Regions from separate parts of the Gilliamella sp. B3367 genome, predicted to be linked through region 1. Evidence: riboswitches for the same ligand, from Rfam matches in the RefSeq annotation. Region 1 holds a riboswitch; each other region holds the start of a gene.
What was found. Region 1 has a riboswitch for thiamine pyrophosphate ahead of thiM (hydroxyethylthiazole kinase). Riboswitches for the same ligand answer to the same signal wherever they lie in the genome.

Region 2: another riboswitch for thiamine pyrophosphate. It lies ahead of thiB (thiamine ABC transporter substrate binding subunit); the one in region 1 lies ahead of thiM (hydroxyethylthiazole kinase).
Region 3: another riboswitch for thiamine pyrophosphate. It lies ahead of tenA (thiaminase II); the one in region 1 lies ahead of thiM (hydroxyethylthiazole kinase).

The regions. Positions count from the first base shown of each region.
Region 1 is NZ_JAFNNJ010000003.1:208,729-219,843, forward strand. It holds gene mnmE (tRNA uridine-5-carboxymethylaminomethyl(34) synthesis GTPase MnmE) at 1-59, shown strand, start outside; gene J3U23_RS06875 (MFS transporter) at 149-1,573, opposite strand; gene J3U23_RS06880 (M20 aminoacylase family protein) at 1,589-2,761, opposite strand; gene J3U23_RS06885 (heavy-metal-associated domain-containing protein) at 3,190-3,396, shown strand; gene thiD (bifunctional hydroxymethylpyrimidine kinase/phosphomethylpyrimidine kinase) at 3,593-4,405, opposite strand; gene thiE (thiamine phosphate synthase) at 4,417-5,058, opposite strand; gene thiM (hydroxyethylthiazole kinase) at 5,058-5,843, opposite strand; TPP riboswitch at 5,896-5,997, opposite strand; gene trkA (Trk system potassium transporter TrkA) at 6,052-7,413, opposite strand; gene trpS (tryptophan--tRNA ligase) at 7,528-8,523, opposite strand; gene J3U23_RS06915 (phosphoglycolate phosphatase) at 8,547-9,242, opposite strand; gene rpe (ribulose-phosphate 3-epimerase) at 9,235-9,912, opposite strand; gene J3U23_RS06925 (Dam family site-specific DNA-(adenine-N6)-methyltransferase) at 9,952-10,770, opposite strand; gene J3U23_RS06930 (SPOR domain-containing protein) at 10,780-11,115, opposite strand, start outside.
Region 2 is NZ_JAFNNJ010000001.1:647,915-659,029, forward strand. It holds gene J3U23_RS02840 (hypothetical protein) at 1-1,332, shown strand, start outside; gene J3U23_RS02845 (hypothetical protein) at 2,071-3,423, shown strand; gene J3U23_RS02850 (hypothetical protein) at 4,248-5,555, shown strand; gene argS (arginine--tRNA ligase) at 5,958-7,691, opposite strand; TPP riboswitch at 8,216-8,324, shown strand; gene thiB (thiamine ABC transporter substrate binding subunit) at 8,365-9,363, shown strand; gene thiP (thiamine/thiamine pyrophosphate ABC transporter permease) at 9,377-10,957, shown strand; gene thiQ (thiamine ABC transporter ATP-binding protein ThiQ) at 10,935-11,115, shown strand, end outside.
Region 3 is NZ_JAFNNJ010000002.1:554,933-566,047, forward strand. It holds gene J3U23_RS05610 (MFS transporter) at 1-3, shown strand, start outside; gene allE ((S)-ureidoglycine aminohydrolase) at 113-892, shown strand; gene J3U23_RS05620 (carbamate kinase) at 913-1,809, shown strand; gene allD (ureidoglycolate dehydrogenase) at 1,833-2,882, shown strand; gene J3U23_RS05630 (hypothetical protein) at 3,099-4,412, opposite strand; gene J3U23_RS05635 (hypothetical protein) at 5,574-5,987, shown strand; gene asnA (aspartate--ammonia ligase) at 6,230-7,222, shown strand; gene tenA (thiaminase II) at 7,269-7,913, opposite strand; TPP riboswitch at 7,965-8,053, opposite strand; gene J3U23_RS05650 (DUF1161 domain-containing protein) at 8,090-8,494, opposite strand; gene J3U23_RS05655 (hypothetical protein) at 8,630-8,863, opposite strand; gene J3U23_RS05660 (SemiSWEET family transporter) at 9,266-9,529, opposite strand; gene J3U23_RS05665 (PLP-dependent aminotransferase family protein) at 9,928-11,115, opposite strand, start outside.

The DNA.
Region 1 (11,115 bases):
AATTTACCTCCAATGATCTACTTGGGCGCATATTCAGCTCATTTTGCATTGGTAAATAAGCTGATCATACTGTCGGTTAGAAATATAGGGATAAAAATAAGAAGTCATATCCCTATGAAGTGTTTTAAGAATTAAAAATTAACTTAAGCTATTTATTCTTGCCGGCATTATTTGGAACTAAAAATAAAATTGAAATAAAACATAACAGACAAAATCCGACATTAATCCATAATCCAATTGCTGCGCCAGTTGCTATACTTTGACCACTGGCAATAACTGCAGCATAAATTGATGCTGAAATGGCGACACCAAAAGCACCGCCTAATGAACTTGCCATTTTATATATTCCTGATGCAATACCAACTTTATCTTCAGGGGCGCTAGAAATTGCTGTGTCGATCGAAGGTGTCGCATAAAAACCTAAACCAAGACCAAATAAAATGTAGCCACCTAATACTGAAATAATATAAAGCATATCTGGTAAAAATGTCAGCGTCATCAATGCAATTCCGGAACCAGTAATTAACGGTCCCATTAACATTGGTTTTTTCGCACCTACCTTTTGTAAGATTTTTTCACCAACACGAATCATACATAAAACCGAAACTAAATAACCAATAGTTAATAATCCATTTTGGAAAGAGGTAAACCCTCGCCCCTGTTGGGTATAAGTGCTGGCCACAATTAACGTGCCTGCAACAGCATTTAGCATAAAGTTGGATAAGGTAGCACCACGGTAAGGGATATTTTTAAATAATGCAAAATCAATGAAAGCGCCACTCGCTTTACTTTTTTCAATAACAAAAAATAAAATCATAAAAACAAAACAAACGGTAGCCAACGATAATGTTGCTACACTAGTCCATCCAAAAGTAGAACCTTTGGTTATCACAAGATTTAATGAAACTAACGTAATAACAAAAACAAATAGCCCTACATAATCAAATTTTGGCAGACTCGAAGGATCTTCAATTTTGGTTTCAGGAGTTCCTTTCAACAAAAGCATACCTAATACAGCACAGATAATAGAGATTATAAAGATCCATTGCCAACCTAAATAAGTCGCTATTGCACCGCCAGCAAGCACACAAGTGCCCGAGCCGCCCCAAGATCCAATCGACCAAAAACTCAATGCACGCTGACGATCTTTACCTTGATAATAGGTTTTCACTAATGCTAAAGTCGATGGCATAATACAAGCTGCAGATAAGCCTTGAATAATGCGTCCAAAGGTAAATAATATTTCTCCTTGGGCGAAAATCAAACAAAGACAACCAATAATACTTAAAATAAAACCAAAGTAAGTAAAACGAACTCGTCCAAAGCGATCAGCTAAACCACCAGCAACCACAATAAAGCAGCCAGAGAAAAGTGCAGTCAAACTTACTGCTAAATTAAAAGAGGCTGGAGTGATACCAACAGTATGCTGAACAGCCGGTCCAACATTGACTATTGATTGAGCAAACAGCCAAAAAGTAATAACCCCTAATACAATGCCTAATGTTAACCGGTTATAACTTTTAAATTGCGCGGTGCTAGAACTCTTTGAAGTTGACATATTTAAACCAGACATAGAAGCGATTTATCCTTATTTACTTAAATATGTTTCAGTTAATGCAACCCAATATGACGCAGCAGGAACAATACATTTATCATTAAAATCATAACCAGGATTATGAACACTACAAAATCCTGGTTCGTCTCCATTGCCGATAATCATATAACAACCATTTGGATTGCTCTCTAACATAAAAGCAAAATCTTCACTGCCCATAAAAGGATGGCAATTATCATGAACACGATCTTTACCGACTAATTTCTGAGCAACTTCTAATGCAAATTTTGTTGCATTAGCACCATTATGTAAAACAGGGCTACCATTGATATGTTCGATTTTAACTGAGGCGCCAAAACTTTCCGCCTGCGAAGTGGCAATTTCGGTAATACGCTTGAGCAATAAAGTCCGGGTATTATTATCTAATGCTCTGACGGTTAGCTTCATCAATGCATCGCTATTGACCACATTGGGGGCTTCGCCAGATTGAATACAACCAATCGTGATAACAGCTTTCTCAAAGGGTGAAACATTGCGGGAAACAATACTTTGTAAAGCAATGCCAATATAACAAGCAACAAGCGTCGCATCAATTCCTCGCTCAGGCATGGCTCCATGAGCACCTTTCCCTTTGATGGTGATATGTATCGTATCGGATGAAGCCATAAGAGCACCGCTTTTAAAATAAAAATGGCCTTCCTTAAATCCGGGCATATTGTGAATACCGAAAATCACATCACAAGGAAATTGTTTAAATAAACCCTCATCGACCATCACTTTTCCACCATATAACAACTCTTCAGCTGGTTGAAAAATGACATGTAAAGTCCCATCAAAGTTGCGTGTTTCGGCAAGATATTTAGCTGCACATAGCAAAATAGTGGTATGCCCATCATGACCACAACCGTGGAATTTACCATGGCTAACACTGCTCCAAGGTTTACCCGAAGCTTCAACAATAGGTAATGCATCCATGTCAGCTCTAATACCTATTTTCTTATTACTAGCGCCATTTTTCAAAACACCAACGACGCCAGTTTTTGCTAGACCACGATGAACCTCATAGCCCCATTCAGATAGCTTATTTGCAACTAAATCACTGGTTTTTTTCTCTTCAAAACCTAACTCAGGATGTTTATGAATCTGATGTCGAATATCAACAAATTCTTGTTCTGTTTTTCTAATCGTTTCCATAATATGCTGCATTTTAGGCTCCTAATTAACCTGAATATCGTTTATGAGAAAAAATAAAAATGGAACTATACATCTAAGTTAAAATTATATTTAAAAAAAAAAACTAACTTTATTATCAAAACCACATAGATGAATAAATATACAATCTAATTTTGTATAAGTCGATTATTTCTGTTATTCAATTTTTATTCTTGAAGGATAATCTTGCTTATTTTTCTTGGCACGATGGTTTATTTGAGTATAAAGGAGCAGAAACGCTCAATCATTACGATTTATTAATAACAGATATAAATCTTATAAATTTTCATTATTCTGAGGTGTTTTTTTTGTAGGCTTATTGGCGTAATATAATCACTATACTTTATATGGCAGGCAAATTTATTTTAATTATAGATGTTCCAACGTTGCACTAGATGAATTATAGATAACAAAAGGGGATAATGATGAAATTAATCGTCGATAATATGAGTTGTCAACATTGTGTTAAAACCATTACTAAAGCAATTAATGATATTGATCCTAAAGCTAAAGTGACCGTTGATTTAGCGAAGCATGAGGTTGATATAGAAGGTGGTACTATCTCACAAGAAGCTGCAATTCAAGCCGTTAATCAAGTGGGGTTTGAGTTTGTGGGTATTTCGTATTAAGGCAATACTATTTACAATTTCTCATTTTAAACGATTAAGACAATCGCTTAAATACTAGATAATACAAATATCCAATAGCCTCTATTTGACTAGATAATGCACTAAAAAAGTTTTCATATACTTCATTGGCACGGATTGTCGATGAAGTATATAGCTGTTGAAAATAGCGTTTGCCGAAAATACCACATTTAGCTTTCTAGCCTTTTCCTGCGGTGTCCCACCATTGATAAAAATGGTGAGTAGGTCCAATTCCTTTACCAATTTTCAAATTATCTGCATTTTCAATGGCACCTTGTAGGTATTTTTTTGCTTGTTTAACGGCTTCTTCTAACTCATATTTTGGTAGTAATGCTGCAATAGCTGCCGATAATGTGCAACCTGTACCATGAGTGTTTTTAGTTTGGATACGTGGTGATGCCATTCTGATGATCTTTGTTGGCGTGATTAGATAATCAGGACTTTCTTGACTTGGCAAATGCCCTCCTTTCATTAATACTGCCTGACAGCCTGATTTGAGTAGCTCATAACCCTGTTGTTGCATTTCATCTTCGTTTTGTGCCTCATGACAATCAAGTAATGCTGCTGCTTCTGGAAGGTTAGGGGTGATGATGGTGGCGAATGGTAATAGCAATTCTCGAATAGCGGTAATGGCATCATTTCTCAATAAAGGATGCCCCCCTTTGGCTATCATTACCGTATCAAGAACAATATTGGCAATAGGATTATTGCTTAATAGATGATTAACTGTGGTTACAATCTCTTTATTCATCAGCATACCGATTTTAACGCTATCAATATGGATATCTTGATAAAGTGTGTTAAATTGAGCCTCAATAAATTCGGGTGGCACCGGGTATATGCTATTAACACCTTGTGTACTTTGTGCGGTTAAAGCAGTAATGACTGACATCCCATAAGCGCCAAGCGCTGAAAAGGCCTTTAAATCGGCCTGAATACCTGCACCGCCACTAGGATCGCTACCAGCTATAGTTAATGAAACTGTTGTCATGGTTTAATTTCCTATCTTGCTTGTCTTATTTTTCTAATCAAATCAGATGTGGCCTTAGCAATATCTCCTTGCCCGCAAATTGCGGATACAACGGCAATACCTTCAATGCCAGTTTGAATCACTTCAGTTAAATTGTTTACACCGATACCACCGATCGCAACGGCAGGGCATTGTTTTGCTTTAACAAGTTCAGTCAATTGGGCGATGCCTATTGCTTCTGCTGCATCTTTTTTGGTGGGGGTTGGATAGATAGGGCCAATACCTAGATAATCGACTAGTTGCCAAGGAACGCGCTCAAGTTGCGAATAATTAGAGACTGAAAGCCCTATCCATTTATCTTCTCCAATTAATCGTCGTGCAACTTCGACAGGTAGATCGCTTTGTCCAACATGAACACCATCGGCATCGACAGCTAAAGCTATATCAATATGATCATTAATCAATAGTGGAACTTGAGTGTCGATTAATACTTCTTTTAAAGCTTGGGCGGCTTTATACCAATTTCTACCTGAATATTCTTGTTCTGAACGTAATTGAACGGCAGTAACACCATTTTCAACTGCAAACTTAGTGGTATTAACCATACCATTTATGCCATCACAAAGTACTGGGTCAAGTACTAAATAGAGTGTTAAATCAAGTTGCTTCTTCATCAAAAATCCTTATTTGTGGTGAAAAGAGAAAGTTGGTCAATAATTGACATAGCAAAAGTACCTAGCCCTTGCTGTTTATTAGCGAGTTCCCCCGCTTTTTTCATCATAAAGCAGGCTGAAGCAGTAGCCTTTAAATGATCTTCAGAACTTGCAATCAATGCTGCCACAATCGCAGATAATGAACAACCAGTACCAGTTACTTGTGTTAGCGCGATATCACCCCCAACAATGCTATAAACCTGCTCACCATCTATGACATAATCGGTCTCACCTGTTATTGCAACAATGGTTTGATATTTCTTGGCTAATAGCATTGCCGCATTTAATGCAGAATCAGTAGAATCCAGTCCATCAGGCCCTTTTGATGATGATTGTTGACCACTTAATGCTAGAATTTCTGAAGCATTTCCTCGAATAACTGTCGGTTTAAATTTTAATAATTGCTTAGCAATTTCAGTACGATATTTCAATGCTGCTCCAACTGCGACAGGATCTAATACCCAAGGAGTTTGATTAGCTTTTGCGGCGGCTAGTAACATGCTTTTAGCGCTGTGACTATTGATCGTGCCAATATTAATTAACAAACCATTTGCAATGGCAACAAAGTCCTCAACTTCTTGCTCAGCTACCACCATCGCTGGTGAAGCCCCAATCGCCAAAAGAACGTTAGCAGTGTAATTTTGTACCACATCATTGGTAATACAATGGATTAAAGGTCGCTTCTGATGAACTTGCCCAATAAAAGGAATGGCATCCTGATTTGAAAATAATTTAATGACCGACATATTCTTTCCTTATCTAATAAATAATATTAAGGGAAGAATGTGTCAAAAGCGGTAATTAAGACAGAGACTTCCCTACGCTGGCATGATCCAGATCAGGTTCAACGGGTAAATTCTCAGTTTTTTGCTCTAACAAAAAACACCCCGAGTCTAAATAACAAATTTGGATAAAATTGAATCTATTATGAACTGAGTTTAAAAATTAAACAAGTTATTGTAATAATCTTTCTATATCACTAATGGCGCGTCTATCCGGTAAGAAAATTATTAAATGATCGCCATCTTCAATCATTAAATCCGTATTTACTATAATTACATCTTCACCACGAACCACAGCACCAATCGTAGCACCTGAAGGTAATTTTAAACTGTTGATATTTTTACCGACTAATTTTGAATTTTCGGCTTCACCACGAGCAACTACTTCGACAATTTCTGATTCACCTTGGCGTAATGAGACAACTTTAACTACACCTGTTTGCCTAACATGGCTTAGTAGTTCTGAAATAGTGGCATGTTGTGGTGAAATCGCGATATCAATAACACTATCGTTAATCAATTCTAAGTAGGCTTGTCGCTGGATAAGAACGATGACTTTTTTTGCCCCCATTCTTTTTGCCAGCATAGATGACATAATATTGGCTTCATCATCGCTAGTGACCGCCACAAACAGATCGGTTAACTCGACTTGCTCTTGCGATAATAATTCTTGGTCTGATGATTCACCATGTAACACGGTGGTATTAACTAACTGCTCAGCTATTAATTCAGCTTTTTCTGCATTACGTTCAATCAACTTAACTTGATAATCATTCTCTAAACGTTTAGCTAAAGCAATGGCAACGCCACCACCACCGCTAATAATAATACGTTTATAAGGTTTTTCTAGCCGTTGTAGTTCACTGGTTACAGCTTTAATGTTAAGAGGAGGGGTAATAAAATAAACCATGTCTCCAGCTTCAATTAAAGTCGAACCTATTGGGCGAATAAAACGATTTTGACGATAAATAGCAACAACACGCGCTTCGACATGTGGTAAATGCTCTTTAAGTTCGGATAGTTCGCTCCCCACTAACGCACCACCGTAATAAGCGGTTACAGCAACCAAACAGACACGATTATCATAAAACGAAGCAAACTGTAGAGCACCAGGATATTGAACTAATTGGCTAATATGATTTGTAATTAAGTTTTCAGGAGCAATAATATGATCGATGTTGATACAATCTTTATTGAAGAATGGGTATCTTTCATCGTTATATTCAGGAGCACGGATTCTAGCAACTTTTTGTGGAATATTAAACATCACATGCCCAATCTGACAAGCCATCATATTTACTTCATCAGAATTGGTAACGGCAACTAACATATCGGCTGATTCCGCGCCAGCACTCTCTAATACTTGTGGGTAAGATGATTTACCGCAAATGACTTGTAAATCAAAACGCTCTTGCAAAGATTGCAATTTATCATGATCTTCATCAACGACAGTCACATCGTTCTGCTTTTCAGTTACTAGATATTCAGCAAGTGCACTACCAGTTTGGCCTGCACCAAGAATGATAATTTTCATAATAAACCTATTATAATCAAAAGGCCTCAAGCTAACTCATTATTAGAACAATAGAGCTCATATCAATTAAAGCCGTTTGATATTGTTTAGTAATAATCGCAATCTTATTTTAGATTATACAAAACCGATTGCGTCATAAACCTTCTTCAACGTAGGCTCTGCTTTAGCGCGAGCTTTTTGTGCTCCTTCTTGCATAATTGAAAGAAGATAATTTTCATCATCTCGATATTGATGATATTTTGCTTGTAAACCGGTTAACATCTCGATAACTTGATTTGCCACCTCGGTTTTTAGATGACCATACATTTTGCCTTCAAACTCTTTTTCAAGTTCAGCAATCGGCTTACCTGTAATACCTGTCAAAATATCTAACAGATTTGAAACACCGGCTTTGTTTTTTGAATCATAACGTACAACAGGTGGTTCGTCTGAATCGGTCATTGCCCGTTTAATCTTCTTCTCGACATCTTTCGGATTCTCAAGTAAACCAATAACATTGTTACGATTCTCATCTGATTTAGACATCTTTTTGGTTGGATCTTGTAAAGACATCACACGAGCACCTACTTTAGAAATAAACGGCTCAGGAACAGTAAAAATATCGCCATAAAGTGCATTAAAACGCATAGCGATATCACGTGATAACTCGAGATGTTGTTTCTGGTCATCACCTACAGGAACTAAATTAGCTTGATATAACAAAATATCAGCAGCCATTAATACTGGATAATCAAATAGCCCGGCGTTAATATTTTCAGAGTGACGAGATGACTTATCTTTAAACTGCGTCATACGGCTCAGTTCACCAAAATAAGTATAACAGTTCAACGCCCAACCTAATTCAGCGTGAGCTGGTACTTGTGATTGAACAAAAATAGTACTTTTTTGTGGATCGATACCACAGGCCAAATAAAGCGCTAACGTATCAAGTGTTGCTTTTCGCAACTTATTAGGATCTTGACGGACCGTGATCGCATGTTGATTGACAATACAATAAACGCAATCATATTCATTTTGCAAAGACACCCAATTCTTCAAAGCCCCTAAATAGTTGCCTAATGTTAGTTCTCCTGATGGCTGAGCGCCACTAAATACAATTGGTTTACTCATAATTTATTCCTAATTTATACTCATTATTTTTTTGCATCAGCCTTTGGCTGAGGTAATAAGGTTAAAATATCTTTAAAATCATCAAATAAAAAATCAGGCTTGCTAGATGCAATCGACACCCCATAATTATAACCATAACTTAATGCTACAGTCGGGCAATTAGCATTTTTAGCAGCAGTAATATCATTCTTTGAATCACCAACAAACAGCAACTGATCACTAAACAATCCAAAGGTTGCCATGACTTGATAAAGTGGGGCAGGGTGTGGTTTCAACTTAATCACATCACCACCACCAAGTACCAATGAAAAGTATTCTTTAATACCTAATGACGTCAATAAAGCAGGTAAAAATTGTGCAGGTTTATTGGTAACTAAAGCTAAGGGATAATGATTTTCATAAAGCGTTTTTAAGGTTTCTTTAACATGCGGGAATAGCGTTGTTTGCTCATCCATAACCTTATCATAATGATGATTAAACAACTGTTTCGCTTTATTGAAATCCTCTTTAGACGGATTGCGACCAATCACGTTGAATACGCGTTCGAGCATGACATCAATGCCATTACCGACCATGTTTTTTACTTGTTCATTAGTAACGGTGGGTAACTCCAAATCTGCTAACATCTTTTGTGCAGCTAAGGCAAGGCCAGGCACACTATCGACTAAAGTTCCATCTAAATCGAAAGCAATAGCTTGAATATCATTTAACTTAGCCATGGTTAACACCTTCTAATTCTTTACGCATTGCATCAATTACGGCTTTATAATCCGGTTGACCAAATATTGCCGAACCAGCAACAAACATATCAGCACCCGCTCTGGCAATTTCAGCGATATTATCAACTTTAACACCACCATCAATTTCTAAACGAATCTTTCTGCCAGACTCAATAATGCGCTGTTTAACTTGTTGCAATTTTTTTAGAGTACTTGGTATAAATGATTGTCCACCAAAACCTGGATTAACGCTCATTAATAAAATAATGTCGACTTTATCCATCACATAATCCAAATAATCTAACGGCGTTGCAGGATTAAGTACAATTCCTGCACTGCAACCATGATCTTTAATTAATTGCAAAGAACGATCAAGGTGAATAGTAGCTTCAGGGTGAATAGAGATATTAGTTGCGCCAGCTTTGGCAAATGAGGTAATTAAATCTTCAACCGGCGAAACCATCAAATGAACATCAATCGGAGCCTTAATACCATAGTCACGAAGAGCCTTACAAAACATACTACCCATCGTCAAATTTGGTACAAAATGGTTATCCATTACATCAAAATGGACAACATCGGCACCAGCGTCTAATACTTTCTGCGTATCTTCTCCAAGTCGAGCAAAATCAGCGGATAATATTGATGGTGCAATAATAAACTCTTTCATAACATACCTCTACTAATAAAACCTTATACATAAAATAGGTTATTTTTGGTACAAGGCTAATATTTCATCAATTTTTTTGCGTCCTTCGCCAGCACAGCTAATTGAGCGTCGCATTTCTGCACGGTAAAGATGGCGCGCTTTACTATATAACGTTCTGGTATACTCTGTATCGTGATTTGATAGTAGTACAGGAATATTTTTTTTATAAGCAATTTTTTCAGCTAATTGTGACAATCGCTTATGTTCTTCAAAACCAAAATTATTGGAATAATAAGCCGTAAAACCGATAGATTCATTTGGAGAAAGATAAGGCGGATCACAATAAATGACAGAATTGCGTTTTGCCATTTTCATTGCTTCATGATAAGGAGTACAGATAAACTCAGCTTTTTGTGCTTTTTGAGCAAAATAGTAGAGCTCCTTCTCAGGAAAATAGATAGTTTTGTAACGTCCAAAGGGTACATTAAAAAGCCCGCTATTATTATAGCGACATAAACCGTTATAACAGTGGCGATTCAAATAGACAAACAAAAGCGATCGTAGATATTGATCTTTACTATAATTAAAGACATCTCGTAGCTGATAAAAAGCCTCAGCTTGATTATTCTGATGATTAAATAATAGTTTAAGATCATTAATAAACTTATCAGGATTGGATTGTAATAACCTAAATAACGCAATTAGATCATGATTGATATCAGCTAAAATATAACTTTTAAAGTTTGTGTTTAAAAAAACAGAACCAGCGCCTACAAAGGGCTCAATGAGTTGGTCCCCTTCTGGTAGATATTGTTTAATTGTGTCCACAAGCTCATATTTTCCTCCAGCCCATTTTAAAAAGGCTCGTTGCTTCTTCAAAGGAAACTCCTATTTTGCTGATTTTTCTTTATTAATTGTTTCGCCAGATTTAATCCAAGGCTTATCTTTTTGTAGTGCACTTGGTAAAGATTTGATCGCTTTTCTGGCTTCGTCAGCAGAATCATATGTACCTTTAACTAAGATATACCATTTAACATTATTTCGTTTGGTTTCATAAATTTGATAATTAGTAAGATTATGTTCTTTAACCAATCTTTTCAAACCATCAACTGAACTAGAAGAACTAAGTTGAATTGAAAACTGATCATTCTTAATTTTGGCAATCGAAGTTGAATTATTACCTGTTATTACACTATTATTTGAGTTAGAAACAGTAGGATTGCC
Region 2 (11,115 bases), on a different contig from region 1:
GCTTTTTTTCTTCCTTTTTCGGGTCACGCATTGACATCACAGACAACTAGGAATGCGATACAGGGTAGTGCACCGTATCTGACTTTCGACGGTGGTCGTACTCGTATTGTTGATACTAACGATCTGCTTGGGATTACACTATCTGATGGTACACAATATACGCCTTTAACCAATACTTCATCTGATTCGAGACCTATCGTCTTGCCCGTTGAGGGGCAGAGTTTTGCTGATATTGGTATGTTGGTTCCTACTAGTGCTAATTCAGTCGATTTAAGTACACTTATCGGTCCACCTTATAATTATTGGGGGGATGATGATGGTGATAGTGACATAAATGCTACTGGTTCTTTAAGTTTATCTATCTTAGATAGATTTAATCAAGCTGTATCACGTAATTCCGTGTTAATGGCTTGTAATTCTCCTTATAGTATTAAGTTATCCAGTACTAACGGTACATTATCTACTCGTTACGGTTTTCCTAATCGTAGTGATTTACGTGCCAATAGTGTGACTTATTATGTCAATCCTAAGGCTGCGTCTGTGGTTTGTTTTGCTCGGCCTAACTTAGTGTATGGTAAGCCTAGTGATAATAGTTGGGGTTGGGATTCCCGCGGCCCAGCTTCGATGTGGGGCCCTTATAATGGTTTTCTCACTCAGTCAACTGACCCGTCACTTTACGGTAGAAATTTTCCTACAACTGGCGCTAATGGATTGTACTTTGATTTAGATATTATTGGTGTAAGTCAGCCATTGTCTTGGTCTTCTGTTTCTCGTGGAGGTATCACAGTTACAATGTCTAATCCTACTACTACAAGCGTACGCGTTACTTTAACGGGTCCTTACGCTACCACATCCCAACATAGTTCATCCAATCCTGGTCCTATTTCTAAACCTACTTTGCCTCAGACCTTCGAGTTGGTCGGTAGTGATACTAATGGTACTCCTGTTGTTAAATATGGTTTTACTTTGAAGCAGTGGTTCGTCCACCGTAGTTCTAAGGAGGACACTTATCCTAATACCTTATCTTGGTGTAATAGTCTTGGTTATCGAATGCCTAGCGTAAAGGATTTAACCAACGCAGTTCGTACAGATGTAGTCGTACCTAGTGCCACCCCTTCCTCACCTGGTAATTGGTACATGCGTCATATAGGTTCTGGCTTTTTCACTGAGTGGGGTCGTATGTCTGATTACTCTGGCGTTGGCTTCAGGCACTCTTGGTACTGGACTATTGACCCGAATGGTAGTAACCAGTTTATCGTGGGCACGGGCAACGGGGGCTTGAGTTGGACCCACAGCGTCAACTTCAGCTACGGACTTTGCTCCCATCCTTAGTTTTTATTCCTTCGTTCTTAATCCTTAGGGCGGGGGTGGTAGTGATAAAAAATAGTATTAGGTGATTAAAAGTAAGCTACGAGTCAACGTCGTTTAGCCATAAAAAGCGATTTTGTGGCTAAGCGACGCTACAATTACCCGCCTCGGCGGGTTTATTTTTTAGGTATTTTATCGCAAAAAAAGTTGAGGAGCGGGGTTTTTGAAGTTTTAAATTTCACTTAAAAAGTTTTAAATGATCAAACTTACTAAATTTCTAATTCAAATCCCTAAAATAAAATTTTCGAGGATCTTTAATCATTTTTTGAAGATTTGTAATAATATCTTCAATTAAAACAAGAGTTAATCAATTATTTTTCAGATCTTTTTTAGATCTTTTTTAGATCCTATTTACAAAAGTTAATGTAAATGAGCGAAAAAAAGTGTTGCAACGTGTTTTTCCAATCACTATACTTTTTACGCGGTTTAGCTACGAGGCTAAAACGCAGCTTAGAAGTGTAAAATTTCAAATAAATCAAAAAACTACTTGACAGGATTGTCGCACATGTTTTATAATTTTCAACAGGCAACAGGCAACAGGCAACTTGGCCAACCTATAATTTAAATTCGTCTAAGTTCAGCTTCCGACATCTATTTTATACCGATACTTATTTTTCCGCGCAATTCTACGGAATTCTGCGCATTATCGCGCGATCCTTTTTTCGATCCTTCTCTCAATTATCCCGGCAGATTGTTTTTTTTGTGGCTCTTTTTCTTCCTTTTTCGGGGCACGCATTAACTTCACAGACAACTAGGAATGCGATACAGGGTAGTGCGCCGTATTTAACTTTCGACGGTGGTCGTACTCGTGTTGTTGATGCTAACGGTCTGCTTGGGATTACACTATCTGATGGTACACAATATACGCCTTTAAACAATCCTTCATCTTCTTCAACACCAATCGTCTTGCCAGACGAGGGGCAGAGTTTTGCTGATATTGGTATGTTGGTTCCTACTAATGCTAATTCAGTCGTTTTAAGTACGCTTATCGATCCACCTTATAATTATTGGGGTGATGATGATGGTGATGGAGACATTTCAGCTACCGGTTCTTTAAGTTTATCTATCGTCGATAAAAACGGCCGTGCAGTATCTCGTAATGCAGTACCAGAAATTTGTAAGGCACCTTATCAGGTAAAATTAAGCAGTACAGATGTGACATTAGCCACACGTTATGGTGTTCCTAGTAGTAGTAGTTTCAGCGCAAGTAATGCGACCTATTATATTTATCCTAATGCATCACCAATGATATGTTTTGCTAGGCCTAACTTAATGTATGGCAAGCTTGGTGATAATGAGGAATATCTATCTGATGATTATGCTGGTCCTGTTTCGATTTGGGACCCGGATAATGGTTTTCTTCCTCAGTCAACTTCCTCATCATCTTATGGTTTAAACTTTCCAACTACTGGTGCTCGTGGTTTGTACTTTGATTTAGTTATTGGTGGTGGAGCTTCGTTGTCTTGGTCACCGGTTTCTCTTGGTGGAATTACTGCTACAATGACAAATTCCCCAATTAATTCAGGAGCGGTGCGCGTTACTTTAACCGGTCCTTTCGCCACTGAATCCCAAATCAATTCTAGTAATCCAGGTCTTATACCAAAGCCATCTTTACCCCAAACTTTTGAGTTAGTTGGTCGTGATAGTAGAGGTAATGCAGTTGTTAAATATGGTTTTACGTTAAGAAAGTGGTTTGTCCTGCGTGGTTCTAGGGAAGACTCTCATTATGATAATTTATCTTGGTGTAATAGTCTTGGTTATCGAATGCCTCGTGTCAAGGATTTAACCAATGCAGTTCGTACAGATGCAGTCATACCTAGCGCCACTCCTTCCTCCCCTGATAATCATTACCAGCGTCGTATTGGTGCTGGTTTTATTACGGAGTGGGGTAATCTATACGATTACCCAGAATTTGGTATTGGTACAGTCCGCTACATGTGGTTCTGGACTGATGACAAGGTTGGACCTAGTCCGGTTGTCGTGATCGAAGACGGTGCTGTGGTCTGGGGAGGTTCCTTCAACGTGGCCTCTCACGAGCTTTGCGTCTATCCTTAGTTAATTTCTTCGTCCTTCACCTTAATTCTTAGAACAGGGGGGGAAAAGATAAAATTAAGTTATTAAAAGTAAGTTAGGAGCTAACGTCGTTGAGTTATAAAATAGCGATTTTGTGACTTAGCAATGTTTGAATTACCCGCCTCGGCGGGTTTATTTTTGAGGCGATTTTATCGCAAAAAAAGTTGAGGAGCGGGGTTTTTGAAGTTTTAAATTTCACTTAAAAATTATTAAATGCTCAAAATCACTAAATTTCTAATTCAAAGCCCTAAAATAAAATTTTTAAGGATCAATCGCTCTAATTTTAAAGATTTGTAATTGAAATATATTTAATTAAAACAAAATTTAACCGGTTAACTTTCAGGTCCTTTTTAGATCGAATTTACAAAAGTTAACGTAAATGAGCGAAAAAAAGTGTTGCATCGTGTTTTTCCAATCACTATACTTTTTACACGGTTTTAGCTACAAGGCTAAAATTTGACAGAAAAGTATAAAATTGTAAATTAATCAAAAAATTACTTGACAGGATAGTCTAAAATGCAATATAATTTTCAACAGCCAACAGCCAACAGCCAACCTGCCAAACCTATCTTTTAAATTCGTCTAAGTTCAACTCCTATCTTAAATTTTTCACTGAAACTTATTTTTCCACGCAATCAAGTGAAATTCTGCGAATTTTCGCGCGATCGCTTCCGCGATCCTCTTCTCGATCTTTTTTCCGGTCGTTTTCCGGATCCTCTTTCAGATCCTGTTTTCGATCTTTTCCCAAATTATCCCGGCAGATTGTTTTTTCCGCGGCTTTTTTTCTTCCTTTCTCGGGTCACGCATTGACATCACAGACAACTAGGAATGCGATACAGGGTAGCCCACCTTATTTGACTTTCGATGGAGGTCGTACACGTGTTGTTGATGCTAACGGTCTGCTTGGGATTACGCTATCTGATGGTACACATTATACGCCTTCTACCAATTCATCATCTTCTTCAAGACCTATCGTCTTGCCGGTTGAGGGTCAGAGTTTTGCTGATATTCGTATGTTCGTTCCTACTGATACTAACTCAGTCGATTTAAGTTCTCTTATCGGTCCTCCTAATAATTATTGGGGGGATGATGATGGTGATTCTGGCGTTACTGCTACTGGTCGTTTAAGTTTATCTATTGTCGATAAAAACAATCGGCCTGTATCACGTAATACTGTTTTAACGACATGTACTGATTCTGCACCTTATAGAGTTACGTTATCCAGTACTAACGGTACATTATCAACTCGTTACGGATTTCCTAATCGTAGTACTTTCAGTGCCCGTAGTGAGACTTATTACGTCAATCCAAAGTCTGGTACCTCAGTTTGTGCTAAAGTTAATTTTGCCAAACCTAATTTAAAAAATGGTAAGCGTGGTGATTCTACTTATAACTCTCGTTGGGATTTTGCTGGTCCGGTTTCGATGTGGGACCCTGCTAATGGTTTTCTCACTCAGTCAACTGACCCGTTATCTTACCGTTTAAACTTTCCTACAACTGGCGCTGATGGATTGTACTTTGATTTACTCATTTCTGATAGTAGTCAGCCATTGTCTTGGTCTCCTGTTTCTCATGGAGGTATCACTGCTACTATGTCTAATCCTACTGCTACAAGCGTACGCGTTACTTTAACGGGTCCTTACGCTACCGAATCCCAACAGGCTTCATCCTATCCTGATCGTATTTCCACTCCATCTTTGCCTCAGACCTTCGAGTTGGTCGGTCGTGACAATAATGGTATTCCTGTTGTTAAATATGGTTTTACTTTGAAGCAGTGGTTCGTCAACCGTGCTATGGTGCGCAATTATTCTGATACCTTATCTTGGTGTAATCGTCTTGGTTATCAACATCTGCCTAGCAGACGTGATTTAACTAATGCATATTGGGAGGATGTAGCCAATCCTACTTTCTTATCTGATAATCATTACATACGTCGTATAGGTTCTGGTTTTTTCTCGGAGTGGGGTAAAATGGATGATTATTCAGGCGTTGGCTTCAACTACTATTGGTACTTGACTAGCGACTCGTATTATAGAGCCCAACATGTCGTGACCACACAGGACGGTTATGTGGATTGGCAGTACTCCGGCTACGGTCTTTGCGTCTATCCTTAGCTCTTATTCCTTCGTCCTTAATCCTTAGAGCCGGGGTTAGGGGTGAGGAAAAAAGTATTAAGCAATTAAAAGCAAGCTAAGAGCCAACGTCGTTTAGCCATAAAAATCGATTTTGTGGCTTAGCGACGTTTGAATTACCAGCGGGTTTATTTTTTTATTACAAAAAAAGTTGAGGAGCGGGGTTTTTGAGGTTCTAAATCCTAATTTTTAATATTGTTTTATATGAATAATCCAGCTTTAAGCTGTGGTGTTTAGTTGTGTTTTTATATCAAAAAGTTGAGGATTTTTTGGGGATAAATTTGGTTTTATAAAACTCCCCTCAATTTTAAACGCTGAAATTTTTAAGATGTTTTTAAGTGGAGATATACCACCGATATTGAACAATATCGGTGGCTGGTTTTGTTACATTTTTTCAACCGTTTTAATACCAAGCATATCTAAACCGGTTTTAAGGGTTTTTGCCGTTAAAGATGCCAGTTTTAGACGGCTATGTTTTAAGTCTTCATTTTCGGCTGCCAAAATTGGGCAGTGCTCATAGAAGCTAGAAAATAGGGTGGCGATATCATACAAATAGGCGCATAGCACATGCGGTGTGCCTTCTACAGCAACGGTTGAAACGGTTTCATCAAATTGAATTAATCGAATTGCTAATGTTCGCTCTTTGTCCGTGCCTAAATTGATATTACCAGTTAAGCTATCTTCGTTGATATTTGATTTTCTAAACACCGACAGTACGCGTGTATAGGCATATTGTAGATATGGTGCAGTATTGCCTTCAAATGACAACATGTTATCCCAATCAAAAACATAATCGGTGGTACGATTTTTGGATAGGTCGGCATATTTCACTGCGCCAATCGCCACAGCATCAATCACTTTGGCAAGTTCTGTTGGTGAAAGATCGGCATTTTTACTTTTAATGAGTGCTTCTGCACGCTCTGTTGCTTCGTCAAGCAGGTCGTTTAATTTTACGGTATCACCTGAACGAGTTTTAAACGGCTTGCCGTCTTTACCTAACATCATACCAAACATGTGGTGTTCAAGTTTTAAGGATTCTGGTACATATTTCGCTTTATGCACGATATCCCAAACTTGTTCTAGATGTTGGTGTTGACGTGAATCGGTATAATATAAAATACGTTCAGCATGAAGTGTTTCGTAACGATATTTTACACAGGCAATGTCGGTTGTTGCATAAAGATAGCCACCATCACGTTTTTGGATAATAACGCCCATTGGTTCGCCTTCTTTATTTTTATATTCATCTAGAAATACGACGATGGCACCGTCACTTTCAACCGCTAATTTTTTCTGTTTTAGATCGGCAACAATGCCTGGTAGCATACTGTTATAGATGCTTTCGCCCATTGTATCTTCAACCGATAAGGTGACATTAAGGCGTTTATATGTGGCAATGTTTTGTGTCATGGTGATATCCACCAGTTTTCGCCACATTTCACGGCAATATTGGTCACCACCTTGAAGTTTTACGACATAATTACGGGCTTTTTCGGCAAAGGCTTCGTCTTCGTCGTAATGTTTTTTAGCTGCGCGATAGAACGATTCTAAATCTGAAAGTTCCATATCGTTGGCATGTTCGTTTTCCATTTTTTCAAGATAGGCGATTAACATCCCAAATTGGGTTCCCCAATCACCAACATGGTTGGCACGGATAACATTATGACCAAGAAAGCTTAATACTCGGACACTAGCATCACCAATAATGGTTGAGCGTAAATGGCCGACGTGCATCTCTTTTGCTACGTTTGGTGCAGAGTAATCAACCACAATAGTTTGTGGTTTGGCTGGTAAAGTAATATTCAGTTTATCACTATTTAGCGCGACTTCGTTTTGTTCAGCAATCCAACTATCTTTTAAAAAGATATTAATAAAACCAGGACCGGCGATCTCGATTTTATCGGCAATATCATCAATATCAAGATGTTGTAAAACTTTTTCAGCTAATGCTCGTGGTGGCATTCCCAATTTTTTAGCGGTAGACATGATACCATTTGCTTGGTAGTCACCAAATTGGGCTTTAGCTGATTGCTTGATTAAAGCGTCGCAGTTTTTATCAGCACCCGCCATAATCATTGCTTGAGAAACACGTTGTGTTAATAGTTGTTGAATATTCACACTGAACCTAATCGATTAAAATAAAATGCCCAATATAATACTGATAAATTGATAAATTGTCACTGTGGGATTAGTTAAGGACAAGTAAATAGCAGATTCTTTTATAAACGAAAATTTTTTTATTTAGATGTAATCTATCAACTCAATTATAAAATAGATAAAAAAATAAAGAGAAAACAGGTGCCGAAATTTATTTAACTACCTGATTATCAATATCCTTTTGCTCTTTTCAACGTTGGTGTTTGCTCAAGGCCATCTGCAACAACTCAGATTCACAATTGACAAAATACTATGATAATCATGGTGAAAATATCTTTTTGAATGAATATGCAAAACTCACTCACTCCTTAAATAAGCAATAAATCGATTTTCCGATTACAAATGGGGCTAGGCGGGAATTTTATAAAGAATAGATCTATCAGTTTGATCAAGCGCAGTTACTCTCTTCCAAAATCGTAGATAAGTTTGCAGGCAACCGTTGAAGGTAACTATTTACAATTATACCTTCACCCTCTAAACTAATGTCGTTCTCAACGGGGTGCCCTAGTGGGCTGAGAGTGTCAGATTGACTGACATAACTCGTCGAACCTGAACTGGATAATGCCAGCGGAGGGATTTGAGTTATTATATCTGCTCAAACCTTTTGTCTTTTACCTATTTCTTTGGAGGCAAAATGTTTTGTAAAAACTTTTTACTACCTGTTATTTTTTTATTTTCACTTTTTAGCCCATTAGCCAATGCAGAACTGCCTACTTTGACGGTTTATAGCTATAATTCATTTATGTCACAATGGGGACCCGGCGAGGCAATCAAAAAAGGGTTTGAAGCCCAATGCAATTGCCAACTTGAGGTTGTGACATTAGGTGATGCTGTGTCGGTTTTAAATCGTATTCGCCTTGAAGGCGATAAAACGAATGCGGATGTTATTTTAGGGTTAGATAACAACCTATTAGAGCAAGCCAAACAAGCGAATATTCTTATTCCTCATCAAATCGCTAAACCCGACAATCTTAACACCAATTGGTGGGATGATAGTTTTATGCCTTATGATTTTGGTTATTTTGCTTTTATCTACAATAATAACAAAGTCAAAAATCCACCTCATTCTTTACATGAACTGGTTGAAAATAAAGCCGGTTGGAAAATCATCTACCAAGATCCAAGAACCAGTACACCAGGACTCGGTTTACTATTTTGGGTAAAAAAAGTTTATGGAGATAAAGCAGCAGAAGCGTGGCAACAAATCGCTAAAAATACGGTGACGGTCACCAAAGGTTGGAGCGAAGCTTATGGTATGTTTTTAAAAGGCGAAGCGGATTTTGTACTTAGTTACAGTACATCGCCAGTGGCACATATCATTAATGAAAACGAGCATCACTACGAAGCAGCTATTTTTGATGAAGGGCACTATCGTCAAGTTGAAGTAGCCGGAATTATTAAATACAGTCAAGAAATTGACCTAGCGCGCCAATTTTTACGTTATTTGCTGACACCTGAAGTCCAACACCAATTTGCTGAGAAAAATGTGATGTATCCGATTATCAAAACGGATCTACCTAATGCCTTTGCGCAAATTAATTCGGTCAATAAATCGTTAGAATTTGAGCCAGCAGAGATTGAAAAACATCAAAAAGCTTGGATTCGAGAATGGCAATCGGCAATTAGTAAATAGATCCGTATCGCCAATGTTGAAATTTAAATCGTTATTACCCGGAATGAGTGCGGCGAGCTTAATACTCATCATTTTAAGCTCGGCACTTATTGCTATTTGGCGATTTGCCTTAGAGTCAGGAAATTTGACGATTTATCTTGATAGTTATGTGCTTCATATTGTTTGGATCACTTTTTATCAAGCTTTGTTATCGACAATACTTTCGCTGGCATCAGCAATATTAATGGCTAAGGCGCTCTCCTTTATTGATTTTAAAGGTAAAAAGTTACTGATAAAAATAATGCCAATTACCTTTATTTTACCCGCTTTGGTGGTTGTGACAGGGTTGTTGTCGGTATATGGGCAACAAGGTTTACTGGCTTACATTTGCCAAGTACTGCATATCCCATTTTCATTTCCTATTTATGGCTTGCAAGGTATTTTGTTGGCGCATGTTTTTTTGAATTTTCCTTATGCTTGTGTGCTCTTTTACAAAACATTAAACAGTGTTGCGATAGAACAAAGACAGTTAGCGGCACAACTTAATTTTTCAACATTTACCTATTTTAAATTACTTGAATGGCCGTTACTTCGTAGACAAATATTGCCTATGGCAGCACTTATTTTTATGCTCTGTTTTTCGAGTTTTGCCATAGTGCTTGCATTGGGTGGTGGTCCAAAATACACCACGCTGGAAGTGGCTATTTATCAAGCGGTGCGAGACTTTGATCTATTACAAGCCGCATTACTATCTTGCGTGCAGTTGGTTTGCTGTATTGTTTTTATCAGCTTGATGCAGAAAATAAATAGAAATGATAGAAAGCTGAGTGTTAAATTTAGTCACTCCAACTATCAATTACCGATAACCAATTGGTTAAAAATGATTAGTATGATAATTATCGTAATAGGGGGATTATTTATATTGTCCCCGATGATTACTATACTTTTTCAAGGTTTCTATTTTTTCCAAATCTCATTACTCACATCGATGTTGCAACAAGCCTTACTCTATTCAATCCTTATTGCTATAGGTTCGGCTATGATAGCGATATTACTTGGGTTACTTTTGCTATGGACCAATTGCCGACTATTGATTAACCAACAACGTCAATTAAGTAATCGGCTTATGATGGTTGCCTCCTTGATATTAGCTATACCAAACATGGTATTAGCATCGGGATTGTTTTTATTGTTATTCGGTTTTAGTCATAACACTGTTTTTATCTGCTTATTAATTATGGTTTGTAATGGGTTAATGGCGCTACCTTTCATCCTTAAAAATTTAGCTACGCCGATGTATGATATTACGGCTCGCTATTGGCAATTAACCCAAACCCTTAATATCAATGGTTTAACGCATTTTTATTTGGTCGATTTTAAGGGGTTAAAAAGTCTTATGTTGATGAGTTTTGCCCTTGCTGCCATATTGTCATTGGGCGATTTTGGGGTAATAGCTCTGTTTGGCGGGCAGTCGGTAACCACGTTACCTTATTATTTATATCAACAGATATCGCATTATCATTATCAAGAAAGTATCGTGACAGCCGCGATATTATTACTTTTATCTTTTAGTTTATTGGTTGTGATGGATTATGATCGAACTTCAAAAAATTGAATATCAATATGACAACTTCAACATGCACTTTACGCTAAATATTGCTGCTAAAGAACGGGTTGTTATTGTCGGTCCAAGTGGCGCGGGCAAAAGTACATTACTTAGCTTGATTGCGGGGTTCATCTTTCCTAAATCAGGACAAATCATCTTAAATAACC
Region 3 (11,115 bases), on a different contig from region 1:
TGATTCACGCAAAAGCATCGACTATTTATCGGTTTTTGATAAATAGTCGAAAAAAGTAGTACTCACGGCAAACCTTGCCTAAATCTAAAGCATATGTTCCAAGGAGATCATTATGGGATATATCAATAACAACATCGGCTATCCAAAAGACCTATTAGCGTCCCGCGCGATAATCAAACGTCATAATTTTGCCTTAATACCGCCTGATGGCTTAGTTAAAAATATCATTCCCGGTTTTGAAAATTGTGACATCACCATCTTAGCCACACCTAAACTAGGGGCATCCTTTGTCGATTACCTTGTCACCATGCACCAAGGTGGTCAAAACTTGCAAGGATTTGGGGATGATGATATTGAAGTATTTGCCTATGTGATAGAAGGTGACGTCAACGCAAAAGCCAATGACCAATCACACCGTTTACAAACTGGTGGCTACATCTACTGCCCCGCTGGGGTTAAACTCTATTTACAAAATATGACTGCTTCATCACGTTTATTTCTGTACAAACGTCGCTACAACCCTATTTCAGGTTATCAAACACGTGTGATTGCCAATCATATTCAACAACTAGAGCTCATGAATTATGAAAATATGGATAACGTATTTATTCAAGACCTTCTCCCCAAAGAACTCGGTTTTGATATGAACTTCCATATTCTTACCTTCCTACCGGGTGCAAGTCATGGCTATATCGAAACCCATGTACAAGAACACGGCGCCTACTTACTTAGTGGTGAAGGTATGTACCTACTTGATAACCAGTGGATACCGGTTAAAAAAGACGACTACATCTTTATGGGAGCCTATGCGCTACAAGCGTGTTACGCTGTTGGCCAACAACCACTGAGTTATATCTACTCAAAAGATTGTCATCGGGATGTGGACATCTAAACAAAAATAAAGGACACCGTATGGAACTAATAGTTATTGCATTAGGTGGTAATGCGATTTCAAAACGAAATGAATTACTCTCTATTGACAACCAATACCAAAACATCAACAGCACGACCCAATTTATTGCCAAATTAGCCAATAAATATCGACTTGTTATTGTTCACGGCAATGGACCACAAGTTGGATTACTTGCTCTACAAAATGCCAGCTACCCAAGCGTACCCGCCTACCCGCTTGATGTCCTTGTTGCTCAAACACAAGGCATGTTAGGGTATATGATACAGCGAAGCTTACAGCAATATGTCAACCAAGTTACCTGCGTATTAACACAAGTCGAAGTAGACAGCAACGACCCATCATTCAAAGATCCAACCAAATTTATAGGTCCGGTATATCAACCTGAAGAACAACAAAAACTACAAGCCCAATATGGTTGGCAATTTAAACAAGATGGCAAATACCTAAGACGCGTTGTTGCATCCCCAAAACCGAAAAAAATTATCGAACTTAATACCATCAAAGAGCTAATTAACCAAGATACCATCGTCATCTGCAATGGTGGGGGCGGAATTCCCGTAATAAAAGATAAATCGGGTTATAAAGGTATCGAGGCGGTTATCGACAAAGATCATAGCGCTGCCCAACTGGCAATCGAACTAAAGGCTGACCACTTAATGATATTAACCGATACTGACGCCGTATATGAAAACTGGGGCACACCTGAGCAAACCGCTCTAGGCAAGGTTGATACCAAACGAATACAACCAATGGCAATCGATGATGGTGCTATGGGACCAAAAATCAAATCCGTTATTGAATTTGTCGAACAAACTGGCAATACCGCCTATATTGGCAACTTAACAGATATCGAATCGCTATTAGCACAAACAAAAGGCACTATCATCACCAAATAGCGACTATAGATAGGAGTGATAAAATGAGACTAGACAGACAAACACTACACAACTTAATTGCCAAAAAACTACATAAAGCTGGATTAACTCAAGAGCACGCCGATATTGCTGCCGATACGCTTGCATTTGCCGATGCACGAGGCATCCACTCGCATGGCGCCGTACGAGTTGAATATTATGCTGAACGCATAGCAAAAGGAGGCATGACTCACTCCCCCAATGTCACCTATAAAGAAACCGGTCCATCATCAGCAATATTAGATTTTGATAACGGATGCGGATTAGTTGCCGCTAAAGTTGGTATGGACAAAGCCATAGAAATGGCGAAGAAAAATGGCGTTGCTGTAGTCGGAATTCGTCGAATGTCACATAGTGGCTCGCTTTGTTACTTTACCGAAATGGCAGCTAAACAAAACTTAGTCGCCATATCCATGTGCCAATCTGACCCAATGGCGGTTCCTTATGGTGGCGCAGAAGAATTTTTTGGAACCAACCCAATCGCATTTGCAGCACCAACGAACGACGAAAGGATTGTCTCATTTGACATGGCAACCACTGTCCAAGCTTGGGGAAAAGTCTTATACGCCAGATCAAAAGGCGCCTCCATTCCCCCAACATGGGCGGTTGATGAACATGGTGAACCAACAACCGATCCCCACAAAGTAAACGCTCTACTACCAATAGCCGATGCCAAAGGTTATGGACTAATGATGATGGTCGATGTACTTTCAGGCATATTACTTGGCTTACCATTTGGTAAAAACGTTTCATCAATGTATGCGGATTTATCCCAAGGGCGCAACCTTGGTCATCTGCATATTGTGATCAACCCACAATACTTTGTTGGACTCGAAATCTTTAAACAAACCATGTCAGCTATGCTTGACCAACTAAAACAAACCAAACCAGCCAAAGGCAATAGTGAAATCTTCTTTCCAGGCGAAAGAAGCAAAAAACGTGAAGCCGATTACTTAAAAAATGGCATAGAGATAGTTGATGATATCTATAATTATTTAATTAGTGATGATATTCATTACAATCGTTATGATCATAAAAATAAATTTGCCGAATAATATCAAGGTTTCAAAAACCCCGCTCCTCAACTTTTTTTGCGATAAAATCGCATCAAAAATAAACCCGCCAAGGCGGGTAACTCAAACATCGCTAAGCCACAAAATCGCTTTTTTTATGGCTAAACGACGTTGACTCTTAGCTTACTTTTAATCACCTAATACTATTTTTTATCACCCCCGCCCCCGCCCTAAGGATTAAGGACGAAGAAATAAAAACTAAGGATGGGAGCAAAGGCCGTAGTAGTTGTTGTAGGTGTGGTTCCAAATCATGTTACCGTTATAAGCGCTCACGAGAAACTGCCTAATACCATTCGGGTCACTAGTCCAGTACCAATCGAGGCTGAAGCCAACGCCTGAATAATCATACACTCGTCCCCACTCAGTGAAAAAACCAGCATCTATATGACGCATAAAATGATTACTAGGTGAGGAAGGGGTGGCGCTAGGTACGACTACATCTGTACGAACAGCGTTGGTTAAATCCCTTACGCTAGGCATTCGATAACCAAGACTATTACACCAAGATAAGGTATTAGGATAAGTGTAAGCGTTAGTACCACGGTTGACGAACCACTGCTTCAAAGTAAAACCATATTTGACGACTGGAGTACCATTAGTATCACGACCGACCAACTCGAAGGTCTGAGGCAAAGTAGGTGTAGAAATAGGACTAGGAGTGGTTGAACTATGCTGGGATGGGGTAGCGTAAGGACCAGTTAAAGTAACACCTACGCTTGTAGCAGTAGGATTAGACATAGTAGCAGTGATACCTCCATGAGAAACAGGAGACCAAGACAATGGCTGACTACTACCGGTAATGAGTAAATCAAAGTACAATCCATTAGCACCAGTTGTAGGAAAGTTTCTACCGTAAAGTGACGGGTCAGTTGACTGAGGGATAAAACCATTAGAGGGGTCCCACATCGAAGCTGGACCAGCAAAACCAGATGCACCGTAAGTCAAATTAGGTCTGGCAAAACAAACCACAGGCGAAGCCTGAGGATTGACGTAATAAGTCTCACTACGAGCACTGAAAGTACTACGATTAGGAAAACCATAACGAGTAGATAATGTACCGTCAGTACTAGATAACTTAATCCTATAAGGTGCGTTACAAATTGTTAACACGGAATTACGTGATACAGACTGATTGTTTTTATCGACGATAGATAAACTTAAAGAACCTGTAGCAGTAACGCCAGAATCTCCATCATCATCACCCCAATAATTATTAGGAGGACCGATAAGTGTACTTAAATCGACTGAATTAATATCAGTAGGGACGAACATACGAATATCAGCAAAACTCTGACCCTCAACCGGCAAGGAGATTGGTGCTGAAGAAGATGAAGTATTGGTTGAAGGCGTGTAATTAGTTCCGTTAGATAGCGTAATCCCAAGCAGACCGTTAGTATCAACTGCACGAGTACGACCACCATCGAAAGTCAAATACGGCACATTACCCTGTATCGCATTCCTAGTTGTCTGTGATGTCAATGCGTGACCCGAAAAAGGAAGAAAAAGAACCACGAAAAAAACAATCTGCCGGGATAATTTGGAAAAGCCGAAGGATCGAAAACAGGATCTGAAAGAGGATCCGGAAAACGATCGGAAAAAAGATCGAGAAGAGGATCGCGGGAGCGATCGCGCGAAATTTCGCAGAATTTCACTTGATTGCGTGGAAAAATAAGTTTTAGTGAAAAATTTAAACTGGGTGTTGGACTTAGACGAATTTAAAAGATAGGTTGGCCATGTTGCCTGTTGCCTGTTGAAAATTATAATACATTTTAGACTACCCTGTCAAGTAATTTTTTGATTAATTTACAATTTTATTCTTTTCTGTCAAATTTTAGCCTATTAGCTAAAACCGTGTAAAAAGTATAGTGATTGGAAAAACACGATGCAACACTTTTTTTCGCTCATTTACGTTAACTTTTGTAAATTTAATCTAAAAATGATCTAAGTTATAATTGGTTATCTATTGTTTTAATTAAGTATATCATCATTACAAATCTTTATAATTAGAGCGATTGATCCTGAAAATTTTATTTTAGGGCTTAAAACAAGAATTTTGATCATTTAATAATTTTTAAGTGAAATTTAGAACCTCAAAAACCCCGCTCCTCAACTTTTTTTGACGGAAAAAAGAGTTTCTAAAAAGCACCATAGTTAGAGCGGAATTACTTATCTGAGACAACATTGCAAAGCAGAATTTAGCCCCCCCAAATCCCGCTCCTCAACTTTTTTTGACGGAAAAAAAGTTTCTAAAAAGCACCATAGTTAGAGCGGAATTATTTATCTGAGGCAACATTAAAAAGCAGAATTTAGAACCCCAAAACCCCCGTTCCTCAACTTTTTCTGCGATAGAAACCTCAAAAATAAACCCGCGGGTAATTCAAACGTCGCTAAGCCGCTTAATCGCTTATTATGATTTCTTCGACTATTTAATTTTTAAATACATATCCTCTCCCTTTACGAAAGGATTTTATGCAATAACTTATTTGATCATATTTCATCCATTCGTAAGTCTGAATTTTTTCTAAATGATAGTTATGATCTTTTACTACATTTCTATTTTAATTAGTTTTTGTTCGTTTTATAATCAATCCCCTCAACTTCTTACAATCTTCGATTTTTAATAAAAACAATGTGTTAATTAAGAGTAAATTTTCAACGCAAGGGAGTATTAACATGAATGATGGGTTAAAACTAGAAAAAATAAAAGCCTTATTTGAAAAACTTGAATTACCCGATTTTAATAGCTCATCAATAATTTATGGTTCTATCCACCCAAAACTTTGGAGATTTGCACTTTTTCAGGGCGCAGCCGCTTTTGATATTAAACACTACCTTATTTATTTTAATTCCGATGAAATTATTTTAATTGGCTTAACTCTCGGTGCAGATTTAACGAATGATGTTATTCGAATCCCAATGACGTCAATTTCAAATTTCAAGTTCAAGAAAGGCTGGATTACCAGCAAATTTGAATTTACTATGGCTGGAAACAAAAGGTATCCATTTATAGTACCTAATTTTGTGTTCATCGCAAAATGGCAAAAGCCAAATTTAACCCATATTGTTTCCACCTATTTTAATCAATAATTAACTCAATTATCTTTTACCTATATGATGAAGCATAATTACCTAATATATTGTATTATTGGGTAATTTAATTTCATTTTTTACGTTTAATGTGTGATGTAGTCCTTGCCCGCATCGGGAATCTGTGAATTTAATTATAGTGCTTAGCGTTTTATAAAAAGTCCGTATATGTTCTAACTTGCATATTTCTGTTTTCTAGTTTAATTTATCGTCACTAACCCATTCACTTTTTGAGATGAGACATGACGATATCATTTAAAGAGCAGCAACAACGGATCAATTTTGTTAAACAATTTTTTGCTGAGCAATTAGCTAATAATTTATCACTAATTGAAGTTCAAGCCCCACTTTTGAGTCAAATTGGTGATGGTGTTCAGGATAATTTATCTGGGACTGAGAAGGCGGTTCAGGTTAATATTAAGAGTATTCCTGATGCGCAATTTGAAGTGGTTCATTCACTCGCTAAATGGAAACGCAAAATCTTGAGCCAACATAATTTTCCAGTTGGTGAAGGTATTTATACCAATATGAAAGCACTTCGCCCTGATGAAGATAAGCTCTCCCCTATTCATTCTGTTTATGTCGATCAATGGGATTGGGAAAAAGTGATTCGTCCTGAAGATCGCAATCTAGCTTATTTAAAACAGACGGTAGAGAAGATTTATAGTGCTATTAAGGCTACAGAAAAAGTGGTTTCAGAAAAATATCATCTTTCTTGTTTTTTACCAGAGTCGATCACTTTTATGGATAGTGAGCAGTTATTAAAACGTTATCCTAATTTGTCACCAAAAGAGCGCGAAAACGCGATTACTAAAGAGTTAGGCGCAGTATTTTTAATCGGTATTGGTGGTGATTTGTCAAATAAAGAAAAACACGATGTGCGCGCCCCTGATTATGATGATTGGAGTAGCGATAATGAGATGGGTTCTAAAGGATTAAATGGTGATATTTTAGTTTGGAATCCAGTTTTAAATAGTGGTTTTGAAATTTCGTCAATGGGTATTCGCGTCGATCCTGAGACGTTAAAGCGTCAATTAAAATTAACCAATAATGAAGATCGTCTGCAATATGCTTGGCATAAGGCATTAGCTAATGGTGATTTTTTACAGACAATTGGTGGAGGGATTGGACAATCTCGACTAACTATGTTGCTTTTACAACAACATCATATTGGGCAAGTCCAAGCAAGTGTTTGGGATGATGTAACCAAGCAAAACTATCAACAACTTTTATAATTCATGCTCAGCATGTTTTATCTAAAATGGTAAAACATGCTGTTTACTAGTCACTTTTATCCAATGCCATTTGCCAAAAATTTATTTCCAATTGCGTCGCTTGCTTAAATATTTGGCTTAATTGTTTAAATCGGTTTTCACTGATATTAAGTAATTGTCCTTCTATCCAAGCAATTTCTTTTTGTACTGCTTGTTGAAACTCCTTACTAGCATACATCTCAATCCAAGAGCGATATGGGTTGTTTTCGTCCCAACCTTGAATCCAATTGGCAATCATGCCATACCCAATTAAACAGGGCGCCATCGCTATGTGTATATCTAATATATCGCCGTGTAATCCTATATCAAGCACATAACGTGTATAATCGCTATTGGCTTTGGCTTCCTTTAATGTGCTTAGTTCATATTCAGATATCTGCCATTTTTTGCAATATTCAATATGCAGATCGAGTTCAACTTCAACAATGATTTTTAAACTCTCTAATGATTGACGAATTTGAGCAATGTCGTGACTTTTATATACTGCAAGTCCCCAAGCTCGGGAAAAGTTGATTAAAAAAAGATAATCTTGTTTCAGGTAGTATTGAAAACAGGTTAAGTCTAATGTGCCTTTTCCTAATTGTTGAACAAAATCATGTTGAATATAGTGTTTCCACTCGCTTGATTCAATCAGTGAGTTAAATGATGGCATAATGACTCCTTTTTGACAAATTCGCTATAAGGAGTTAAACAGATTTCTATAATAGACGTGTTTTAAACTCCCTTCGTCGGTATTAACCGAATCAGGTTCAACGGGTATAATCTCAGCCTATAGCACCCCGGTTAAACAAATTATAAAATTTATAAAATGGTTACTTAAATTTCCGTTTATTCTGCTTTTTGTTCAGTTTCCTGAGATTCTGTAGAAGTCGGCTCTGGAGTTTGAACTTTTTCTACTGGTGCCGAAGCTGGCGTTTGAACTGGAGCGTTACTAGGGCTGTAGCACTCGACGGGTTGTGGTGTGATTTCAACAGGTGTTTCAGGCTCATCTTTAACTGATTTTGATGATGGTGTACGAATATAAACAATGCTTTGTTTACCTCGATCACATGATCCTACGATTTTACCTTCAATATTTTGTTCATCTTGAGGAACAAGTTTTAATTGGAAGCTATTTTCATTAACACCGTTATTTTTAATTTTTTCGGCGATATTTGCACTAATTTCGTCACAATTGGACGCAGATGCAATAACTGGGAGACCTAATAATAACACTACTGCTAACTTTTTCATGATCTTTCCTTAAGATTATCGAGTAACTGATGCATTATAAAACGATTGTTTAAACTGTCCATATCGTTTTGAATAACGCTGCAAATAAATTTTATCAATAGATTTGAAAAAGCTAGCTTAGTATAGATTTTTTAGTTAATTCTGCTCTTGGTGTTGGTTTTCAAGTAATTTTAATTTATCTAGAACCCATGAGCGAATATCGGATAGTTCGGCTTCAGATAATTGATTTACAAAGTCTCTTTTTGCGTGGAGTTGTTTGCGATCTTCTTCAGTCAAAACCACACCTTTTAAATTTAATAATACCTCTTTACGGTACATTGAGTAGATAAAATCTTTTATCAAATCATCGGAAAGATTAATATCAGCCATGGTGATTTCCTTATTTTATAAAACTCATTTGTTAATCATCAAATTTAGTTAATCTTTGTATAAATAACATTCTGATAGATTTTGAAGATGAATCCAGCCTAAAAAATAGGCTGACTTTTACTATAGTCTAATCACTATTAGATAACAATAGTAAATCGATAAATTAGATTAATCGATTAAATTATTCACTTTATTATTTGATAAGTATTTAACAAACCTGTTGATAACTCCATAACAATATAATAATTAATAAGTTATATGCAAGGTTAATTTTTAATCTTCTCTGATTTCTCAATTTTTGAGTAACAATTATCTAGCCTATTTCACAAAAATTGTGATTATAAAAAAATACAGCATATATTATGCTGTATAAAGAAAATATAAGGGAGTTAAAACAAGAATTTATAAAGCAGTAATAAACGCGGTTAAACCAAATAATACTCCTGGAAAATTAGCTATTGCAATTGGCCAATCCTTTTTTTGTCGTAATAAGCCATAACAGACCCATAATGAGCAGTTAATTGCTGCCGCTAAAGGTTGAGTTGGATTAGCTTTAAATCCATGAAGATTGTCGATAATTTGTGGGATATACGATACGTACATTCCTAATGATGCAAGTGTTGCGATAACACCCAAATAGTGAAAAGCTTTTGGAGAAAGATTCAAAATCAGCCTACCTGCTTATATATGAAAGGAGCAAATAATCTAACATATATAACAAGTGAGTTAAATATTGGTGCAGCGTGGTTTCAGATAATATTTTGTAAATAAAATGATAAGATTTTTTATGTGAATCTATTTTAAGTAATCGGATATGGTTTTTAATAATAAATGTTATTGCTACGAATGCCTTATATCAAACGCAAATTGTTATATCATATAATGTAGCTAATAAGGCATAAAAACCGCGATTTTTGATAGTTTTGTGATTATTTAGCTGAGATTCAATCCAATAATGAGATTTGAAGTTTACCGATTAACCCTACCTTGTTTGTCTGGGCCGTTATGATCTATTTATTAACGCCAAATACCTGTTAGAACAATCAATAAAAACTTAGTTCGCTTTATCTCATCAAATCTTTTGCAAAATGACCATAACTTAAACGTATAGCGCCAACTCGATCCCCAAAGTCAGTGCCTTGTGAAACAATTATATGCTTTGCTAGTAATTGATTTAAAATAGCCAACTCCTGCGCCTGACTGCTAACGGGCAAATGGGCATATAGATGAAAACCGCCTGTGGGTATCTGGTAATTGATGTCACCTTTAAAATAGTCATCAAGCCAATCTATTAGTTGGTTAGCCTTCTGTTTTAATTGCTGGCGTAACCATTCTTGATGGGATTGGTAGTGATGAGTCAAATATTCTTCAGCTAAAAGTTGCGGTAATATACTTAATCCTGAGTCAATGTGATGCCTTATATTGGCTAGTTTTTCGATAATTTCTTTCGGTGCAATCATCCAACCAATACGTATGTTGCGACCAATATATTTGGATAATGATCCTAAATAGATAACTTGATTACTGGTATCATATTTTTTTATCGGGTCGATATGACTCTTTTGATCAAAAGCTAACCCACTATAAGCATCATCCTCAACAATACCAATACACTGCTTTCGACAAAATGCCAATATCTGTTTTTTTCGATGATTACTCATCACACATCCCGTTGGATTTTGAAATATTGGATTTAGAAATAACCATTTAATTTGCCGTTCTAAACTGACTTTTTGTAAACTCTCTAAGGTTATCCCTTCAGCATCACACTCAATACCATATAACCGCAAGCCTGCTGCTTGAAATAGTGGTAATGAATAGAAATATGAAGGTGATTCAATGCCTATTGCATCGCCAGGTTTTAATAATCCTTGAGTAATTAAAAAGAGGGATTGCTGCGTTCCTGAGGTTATTAAAATTTGATCGGTATCAACCATCATACCAAATTGGTTCAACATATAATTGGCGATCTGCACTTTGAGTGTAGGTAGACCCAATTGCAATATGTCGCTTTGCTTTTCATAAGCAACCATTTCATGAGAGGTGATATTGGGTAACATTAATTTGGGCATCATATGAGTTGGTAAATCACCATTAGCCAAATCACAGATGTTCGCCATTTGCTGACGAGTCTGAAATACTTTTTGTTGATATACACTTTTGCGATTTTGATAGAAATGGGCTGGCAGTCGCCAGTTAATGGTGGAGTAAGCTTGAAGCCCCCATTTTTGATCATTAATGAAGGTTCCACT